Regions from separate parts of the Barnesiella sp. ET7 genome, predicted to be linked through region 1. Evidence: riboswitches for the same ligand, from Rfam matches in the RefSeq annotation. Region 1 holds a riboswitch; the other holds the start of a gene.
The links. Region 1 has a riboswitch for cobalamin ahead of NW211_RS03470 (hypothetical protein). Riboswitches for the same ligand answer to the same signal wherever they lie in the genome.
Positions count from the first base shown of each region.

Region 2: another riboswitch for cobalamin. It lies ahead of NW211_RS03990 (DUF5074 domain-containing protein); the one in region 1 lies ahead of NW211_RS03470 (hypothetical protein).

Region 1 covers NZ_JANRHM010000004.1:2,280-6,723, forward strand. Annotated here, with positions in the region: gene NW211_RS03465 (alkaline phosphatase) at 1-1,178, shown strand, start outside; cobalamin riboswitch at 1,270-1,475, shown strand; gene NW211_RS03470 (hypothetical protein) at 1,616-2,707, shown strand; gene NW211_RS03475 (threonine/serine exporter ThrE family protein) at 3,084-3,851, shown strand; gene NW211_RS03480 (threonine/serine exporter family protein) at 3,848-4,369, shown strand.
Region 2 covers NZ_JANRHM010000004.1:149,948-154,391, reverse strand. Annotated here, with positions in the region: gene NW211_RS03995 (LamG-like jellyroll fold domain-containing protein) at 1-2,153, shown strand, start outside; cobalamin riboswitch at 2,380-2,576, shown strand; gene NW211_RS03990 (DUF5074 domain-containing protein) at 2,834-4,291, shown strand; gene NW211_RS03985 (DUF5074 domain-containing protein) at 4,316-4,444, shown strand, end outside.

The DNA.
Region 1 (4,444 bases):
ACTCGGCTTTCGTGAATACCGGCTCGGCCAGCAGCGACATTACCGACTCGGCTGCGGCGGGCACGGCTCTGGCTTGCGGAGTGAAGACCCGGAACAAGATGGTGGGGGTCGATGCCGACAGTGTACCGGTATACAGCATAGCGGTGAAGGCTCAACAGCAGGGGGCAGCTGTGGGTATCGTGACCAGCAGCGAAATCGACGATGCCACGCCGGGGGCCTTCTATGCCCACCAGGGGAACCGCAACAACCGCTACGAGGTGGGGCTCGACCTGCTGGCGACGGGGTTCGACTTCTACGCCGGCAACCGATTCAAGCAACCGTCGCTCCCCGGCAGGGAGTCGCTCTACGACCTGCTGCCCAAGCGGGGATATGTGCTGGCTACCAGTGTAGACGATTACCAACGCAAGGCCCAGAAGGCCGGGAAGATGGTGCTGTTTCCCGAGCGAAGCATCACCTATGCCATAGACCGCCGGCCCGGCGACATGCGGCTGGCCGACCTCACCCGCTGCGCCGTGGATTTCCTGTCGCGCAACGAGCGGGGCTTCTTCCTGATGATCGAGGGGGCTCAGATCGATTGGGCGGGACACACGCGCGACGGGGCTACCGACCTGCGCGAGGTGAAAGACCTGGAGGAGTCGGTACAGATTGCCTGTGACTTTTACCGGGCTCACCCCGACGAAACCCTTATCATTGTTACGGCCGACCACGAAACGGGTGGTGTGGTACTGGGCACGGGCGAATATGCCCTCAACCTGCAGGCGCTCCAGTACCAGACGATGAGCGGCTCGACCTTCACCCGGCAGATTGCCGACTGGCGACGGGCTGGAGAACCGGTTTCGTGGGAGAGGGTGAAAACGGCTCTGTCGCAGGCCTTCGGCTTCTGGTCGCACCTCACCCTTACGGCCGAACAGGAGGCCCGCCTCAAACGGGTATACGAGGAGACCTTGCTCAACCCCTCGGACACATTGGTACAGTCGCTCTACGAGGCCAACGAACCGATGACCGAAACGGCCAAACAAATCATCAACGAGATAGCCCGCATCGCCTGGACCTGCGGCTCGCACACGGCCGGCTATGTGCCCCTCTATGCCATAGGAGCGGGTGCCGAAAAGTTTGGCGGAACCATCGACAACACCGATATTCCCCGAATCGTTTCCGAGATTTTCGGATATGAATAAATAGCTAATCTTCAGCGGAATACAAAAGACACAGTCTCTTTTGTGTAAGATTTTTTTAGAAAAACATTGTAAAATTAGGACAAAGGATATAACTTTGTCCCCCGTAATCGGTTTGCCCCGCCCGATTCGGCCGAGGCAATGAAAAGGGAATCGGGTGCAAATCCCGAACAGGCCCGCTGCTGTGAGTTTCGTATGAGTTTTCAGACAAATACTGCAATGCCACTAATCCAGACTCGATTGGGAAGGCGTCTGAGAGGGAGACAAGTCAGAAGACCTGCCGATTGCGTAGAAACAACTGTTGCCGGCTCCGTGGACCGAGCCGCCGGTCGAAAGAAAATTTTTCGGAAAAAAGAGATTTTTTGCTTGAGCAATAGGAGTAGGCGTCGCGTGGGCGACTCTATTCCGCCATTCAGTATTTAACTAAAAAAGAAAAGATTATGGCAAGAAAAATTCCTTTTAGTGTAGATATAACGGGGAGCTTCGTATACTCCGAGCCCCTCGTCGAAGCCCGCAAACTGTATCACGACGGGGTGTGGAGTTCGGCCAAGCTGCACGAAATCGAAGATAAAGAGATTTATCGCATTGTCGAGAAGTGCAAAGAGATAGGGCTGAAGTGTGTAACCGACGGCGACTACAAGTCGACCAACTATCTCGACTTTTTCCACCACTTGGAGAATATCACGAAACAGGAACCGGCTCAACCCGAAGAGGTGAAGGAGTCGGTTATCTCGGGCAAAATCGGATTTGACAACGCCTACCCCTCCACGCCGAAGGTGACCCAGCGCTTCACCTACCTGACGGGTATCATCGGGGGCGACATGTATGCCAAGGTGCTGCTCCCCTCGCCTGCTACACTGCTGGCCGAGCTGCTCCGCCCCGAGAACCGCTACAATACCGGGCGCTACTACCCCGATATGGATTTGCTCGTGCACGACATCGCCCAAACTTACCAGACGGTCATCAACGAGTTTTACGACATGGGGTGCCGATTCCTGCAACTGAGCGACTACGCCTGGAACCTGGCCGGCAACAGCGACCTCGAGCAGGTGGCCCAGGCCGCACACATCGACCTGCTTTCGCTGGTGGCTACCTCGGCCAAACTCACCGAGGCTTGTCTGGCTCAGAAACCCGACGACATGTGCATCTCGCTGCAGTTCCACGAGAAGTGGTGGCGCGTGGGCGACAAGGAGAAGACGGCCGAGCTGCTGCTCTCGACCCAGGCCGATGCCATTGCACTCGACTTCGGCGACCGCGAAAACGAGAACATCGACCTCTCCATGCTCAACTACTGCCAGGGCAAAGAGGTGATTCTGGGATTGATTTCGACCTCGAGCCTGCAACCCATATCGACCAGCAGCATCACGCTGCACATCGAGAATGCAGCTCGTCTGCTCCCGCTCGAGTCGCTCCACCTGAGCAGCCAGGGCGACTTCCGCGACAACGAGGGCAACAGCATCGTCTCGGAACAGATGATGTGGAGCAAAATCGTAACGATGAAAAATATTGCGAAGAGCGTTTGGGGCGAATAAATCGTTCGCCTCGACTACTCCCGACCTGTGAGCCGATAGTCGATGCGGTCAACATGCACCGGCTATCGGTTCTCTCTTTCCAATCTCTATCTTGAAAGAAGAGAATGGGCGGCCCGGGCACCGTCAAATGTCGAAAACTTCGTTTTCCACTTGCCACTGCTCTCGCCTTTCACTGTCTTTGTTATACGAAGATAGATGCGGCTTAACAAAAAATCTCAAACAAGTTTGGCTTTTTTGTATTCGCCTTTCACTATCTTTCCAGAAGAAAGGAGGCGGCTCGGCTCTGTCAAATGTCGAAAACTTCGTTTTCCATTTGCCACTGCTCTCGCCTTTCACTATCTTTGCACGCTGAAACATTGGTCAATACTACAATAAGGTGAACAACGTACACGAAGAACTGAAATCGGTATCGCAATTCCTCACGGAATATGCGACCTGTTTGATGGCATCGGGCGTACATACCTCGCGTATTGTGCGCAACACGGCCCGTATAGCCGAGTCGTTTGGGTTCGAAGCCCACATGACACTCTTTCACAAAACCATCAGCATGACCTTGCGAAGCAAGGACAACGCCCACGTATACAGCACGGTGAGTACCGCGAAATCGGGGGCAATCAATTTTGAATTCAACTCCGAATTGAGCGCCCTCAGCTGGGAAGCCTACGACAACCACCTCCCGCTCGACACGCTGTGGGAGAAATTCCACGCCATCACGAGCAAACCTCGCATGAACCCGTGGACGGTGTGGATTCTGGTGGGCTTTGCCAATGCTTCGTTCTGCCGGCTCTTCAACGGCGACTGGATAGCGGTAGCCGCCGTATTTGTGGCTACGCTCGTGGGATTCCGCATCAAACAAATATTGCACTTCAACCACTATTTCGTATTCACCATATCGGCATTTGTCGCATCGCTCATCGCCTCGATTACCATGTGGCAGCACTGGGGCACCACCCCCGACATCGCTATCGGTGCCAGCGTGCTCTACCTCATACCGGGCGTCCCCTTGATTAACGGGATTATCGATATTATCGAAGGTCATGTGCTGGCCGGCACCGCCCGACTCATCAACGCCCTGCTGTTGATTGTCTGCATCGCCTTCGGTATGGGTATCACTCTTTTAATGATGGGAGGGAAACTGTTATGATCGACTGGCAAATATTAGGCTCGGTCATTGCCGACGCCATCGGAGCTGCCATTGCAGCCATAGGCTTCGCCGTTATCTCCAACCCGCCCCGCCGGGCCATTCTGTATGCAGCATTACTGGCGGCCGTAGGTCACAGCATCCGGTTCGTACTGCTGAAATATGCAGGCCTCGACCTGGCTTCGGCCTCGTTTATCGCTGCCTTCTCGATAGGTATGCTCAGCCTGGCTGCCGGATACCGCATCTTCTGCCCGGCCACGGTACTGTACATACCGGCCCTGCTCCCGATGATTCCCGGTATGTATGCCTACCGCACGGTATTCTCGCTCATTCGATTCCTGCAAAGCAGCGGGAACGACAACGAGGCCATACACTACCTGCTCGAGATTTTCAAGAACGGAATCACCACAGCCTCGGTACTCTTCTCGCTGGGTGTAGGTGCCACCATACCCATATTCATATTTTACAAACGGGCCTTCAGCATGACCCGCGCAGCCAACCGCCCGAAGCGGCAAGCCTGACCCGCCCGATACGACACGATACAAATGCCCGCTCCCCCTTCGGTCCACCGCTCGAGGAGTGGGCATTAACATGTT
Region 2 (4,444 bases), 150 kb from region 1:
CCCGTCTGGACAATATCCTGGCTGCCGATGCCACGCAAATGACCGTCTCGGTATGGGTGGCCCTCCCGTGCTATCCCATTATCCAAATCGATACCGATACGTCGGAGAAGACCCCCATCGTCACCTGTCTCGACCGGGACAGCAAGACGGGCTTCGGTTTCTACCTCGGCTTTAACGGCAAGTACAGTTTCGAGACCTACATCGGCGGTTGGCCGGTAAGTATCGAGGCGAGCACGCCGCTCCCTACGTATAGCTGGAACAACCTGGTGGCCGTAATCGACTGCGACAACCGGTCGATCAAGCTCTACAACAACGGGGTGGAGGTAGGCTCGAGCCGGGCCAACGGTTCTGTCTCGTTTGCCGCCGGTTCGTTTTACATGGGGCAGGGCTCCGAGTCCCGCCTGTCGGGTCCCTTCGAGCTGATGTCGTTCAACGGACTGATTGACGATATTTCGATTTGGAACGAGGCTAAGTCGCTGGACGAGATACAGACCTGGCAACCCGAGCATGAGCCCGACCTCGATATACCGGCCTCGCGCTTTGCCGACGATTTGCTGCGTCCGCGTTTCCACGGTATGCCTGCCGCCGGGTGGACCAACGAATGCCACGGCATGTATTATGCCGACGGCCGCTACCACCTCTTCTTCCAGAAGAATGCCGACGGCCCCTACATGGCCCGCTTGCATTGGGGACATATCTCGAGCGAAAACCTCTACGACTGGCGGGAGGAGAAGATTGCCCTGGCTCCCGGCGACGCCTACGACATCAAGGGCTGCTGGAGCGGCTGTGTCTTTGCCGACGATGAGGTGACGGGTGGAGAGCCCAACATCCTCTATACGGCCGTAGATTATGCCAAGGCCACGATTGCGCAGGCCACACCTGTCACCGACAACCTGAACGAGTGGAGCAAGTTGCCTGGCAACCCCATTATCGGTGGTCGCCCCAGCGGACTCTCCGACGATTTCCGCGACCCCTATTTCTTCCGCAACGGCGACAACGCCTACATCATTGTGGGCTCTTCGAAGAATGGGGTAGGCACAACCACTCTGCATCGCTACAACCCGCTCACCGGCATGTGGAGCAACGACGGCGACCTCTTCTTCACGGGCTCGTCGGCTGCCGAAGCCGGTACCTTCTGGGAGATGCCCAACATCACCCCGATGCCCGACGGCCGATGGCTGTTCACCGTCACGCCGCTCAACACATCGCAAGGTGTTCACACCCTGTACTGGACGGGCTCGATTGCCGCCGATGGAAAGTTTGTGCCCGATGCCGATTCTTCGCAACCGCGTCTGGTCGAACTGAACTCCCGCGACGGCTTCGGTCTCTTGTCGCCCACCATCTATCGGCACAACGACAAGGTGATTTCCCTGGGCATTGTCCCCGACAAGTTGTCGTCGGTCTCCAACTGGAACCTGGGTTGGGCTCACTGCTATTCGTTGCCTCGCGAGTGGTCTATTGCTGAGGACGGCTCGCTGTCGCAGAAACCTTATGAGGGGTTGACCGGGTTACGCACCACGACCACCTTTACCCGCACGGGGTTCGACCTGAACGGTACTCTCGACCTCTCGCCTGTGAGCGGACGCTCGGTCGAGATATGCGGCACATTCGAGGTGGGTGCCTCCGACTTCGGTTTCCACATCTTCAAGAGCGGCAGTGCCAAGGCCGTTGTTTCGTACACTCCGGCAACGGGTGAACTCGTGGCCGACTTCAGCGCCCTGCCTCGGTTGACCAACGACGCCGGCGTATACGACGGTGTCTATCGTTGCATCTTGCCCGAGCGTCCGGCCGTGGGGAGTGAGCTGAAGATAAATATCTTTATCGACCACTCCATCCTCGACATCTTCGTGAACGACAAGTGGGCTACCTCCATCCGTGTCTTCCCCACCGAAGCCGATGCCAACGGCATCGAAGCCTTTGCCTCGGCCACGACCCGGGTAAAGGAGCTGAATGCCTGGATACTCGAGGGGCAATCGGCGAGTTCGGGCATCGAGTCTGTGGTCTCCGACTGTGTGGATTCGGGAAGTGCCCGTGTCGATGTCTTCAATTTGCAAGGCATGAAGGTGCGGGCCAACGTACCTCGGGAGGTTGCTGCCGAGAATCTGCCGAACGGTTTCTACATTATCGGCGGCCAGAAGGTTCTGGTAAGATAAGTTTGGCAGTATAGAAAAAAATGGAGCCGGTGTAGGAGAGAACCGGCAAAACTTCTTCAGAGAAACTCATGAGCGCATACAGCCGCATCTCGGCTATATGCGCTCATGCTTTTTTTGTGGGGGGAGTGTGTTGTCAAGACCGCTGAGGATAAAGACTATAAGCTGCACCATATACAATCTGTTTGAAGTAGGAAGCGAAAAAGTTATCTTTCTCCAGAAAAAAATACTAATTTTACAGCCGATTGGTTCCAAAAGGCCCGCCGGGCCTCGAGGATTAAAAGGGAATCGGGTGAAAATCCCGGACAGTCCCGCTGCTGTGAAGCTCCGCCAACCGCTCGAATTCTATACGCCACTGATTGCAATATCGGGAAGGCCTCGAGTGGGGAGTCAGTCAGAAGACCTGCCGTCAGTTTTTGTTTTTAATCGAGCCCGTGGACAGGACGGTTAAATGTACGACGTAAATGCTATATACTTTTTTCAGGCTTTTCGAGCCATTCATAACCCGTGTCGGGGTGCTGTGTAAACCTGTTGGGGCATCTGCCCGGGAACAGGCAGGCACGACGCGTTGCCGTCTTGACAATATGGCAACGGCCGGGCTTGCCGTCTCTTCTCCGGCCCGGGACCTTGTTTTGCAAATTTTCAACAACTTGTTAAATAATAGATTTTTATCCAAAAGTAGAATGATGAAAGTAAGAAAGATGTGGGGCGTGCTGCTGGTAGCGGTAGCTCTGATTATGGGCAGTTGCTCGAAAGAGAGTGAAGAACCGATGCCCGACCCGAAGTTTGAGTGGACAACGGCTGTTGCAACCGATGTGCCGGTATTTGTGGTTCCCGATACCCAAGTAGAGATTGCCTATGCGGCAGAGCATGTGCAGTCGGTCAAGACCGAATCGCTGCCCGCCGGGTGGAGTGCAACGGTCGACCAGGATGCCCGGAAAATCGAAATCTCGGCCATGGCCGATGCCGAAACAAAAGCTACGCTCACCGTCACGGTAGCGGGCGCAGGCGGGAAGAACCTTTCGCAAAAGGTGGAGCTGTATTGTCTGAATGCCTTTGACGACCCGGCCGGGGTCTTTGTGCTCAACGAGGGGAACATGACTACCGAGAACGGCTCGCTCACCTGGATTTCGCCCGAGGGGTATGTGGTGGCCGATGCCTACAAGACGGTCAACGGTACCGAGCTGGGCAACGTGGCACAGGACATGGCATTCTGTAACGGCAAGGTCTATATCATCTCGCAGAACGGCAACAAGAACCCCAACGGCACGGTGTTCGAAAACGACGGCATGCTGGTGGTGGCCGATGCCCACACCTTGAAGCGGACGGCCGCCTACACGAACGACGACCTGCAGGGGCTCGACTGGCCCACGCATATCGCCGTGCTCGACGAGCAGCATCTCTATATCCGCGACAACGCCGGTATCTACCGTTTCGACCCCACGGCCAAGTCGCTGACCTTCGTGACCGGTTCGGACGGTGCGCCGAAGAGCCGCTTCGTGACGATGGGAGGCAAGGCCTACACCTTCAAGTCGGGCTATTTGAGCAAGATTCTCGAGCTCTCGACCGAGAGCGATGCCGTGACGTCGATTTCGTTCCCGTACAGCATCCCCTGCATGATCAACCGTGTGCTGGGCATTCAGGGCGCCGACGACGGCCGGATGTGGGTGATGACCTCTACCTCGACGACCGTAGGCTCGGGACAGATTGCCATCGGCAAGTTCAACCTGTCGGACCGCTCGATGATTCAGCGCCGCATAGGCGTTGAACCGGCCGTGGGTTCGTCGGGCGAGGCCTTCGCCGCCTATGGCAACAACCTCTACTATGCCGATGGGGTGACGGTCTACTGTCTGCCTTTCGACGAGAGCGAAGATCTCAAGGCCGACTCGGGTCTCGAGGCCGAGCAATGGATGGTCGACCTCTCTGCTCTGGACAAGAACGCCGGCATCCGTTACAACGGACTGGGCGTGCACCCCAAGTCGGGACGTGTCTACATCAATACCCTCAAATCGTATGCCCTCTTCGGGCAGAACCAGATCTGGGGATTCGACTTTGCCACCAGCACCGAGGCTCCGGCCGTCAAATACGAAAACTATACCCACTTCCCCGCCGGCTTCTATTTCCCGGCCGGTCGTCAGTAATCTGTAAGAAATATGTTTTGCGCAATGAATAACAGATGGATTGCAGCCCTCGTGCTGACGGGGGCCATGGTTGCGGCGGGCGGTTGCTCGTCCGACCCCGAACTTGTAGGTAACGGTGGTAATACGGGCGGTGGCGGCACTAATCCGCCCACG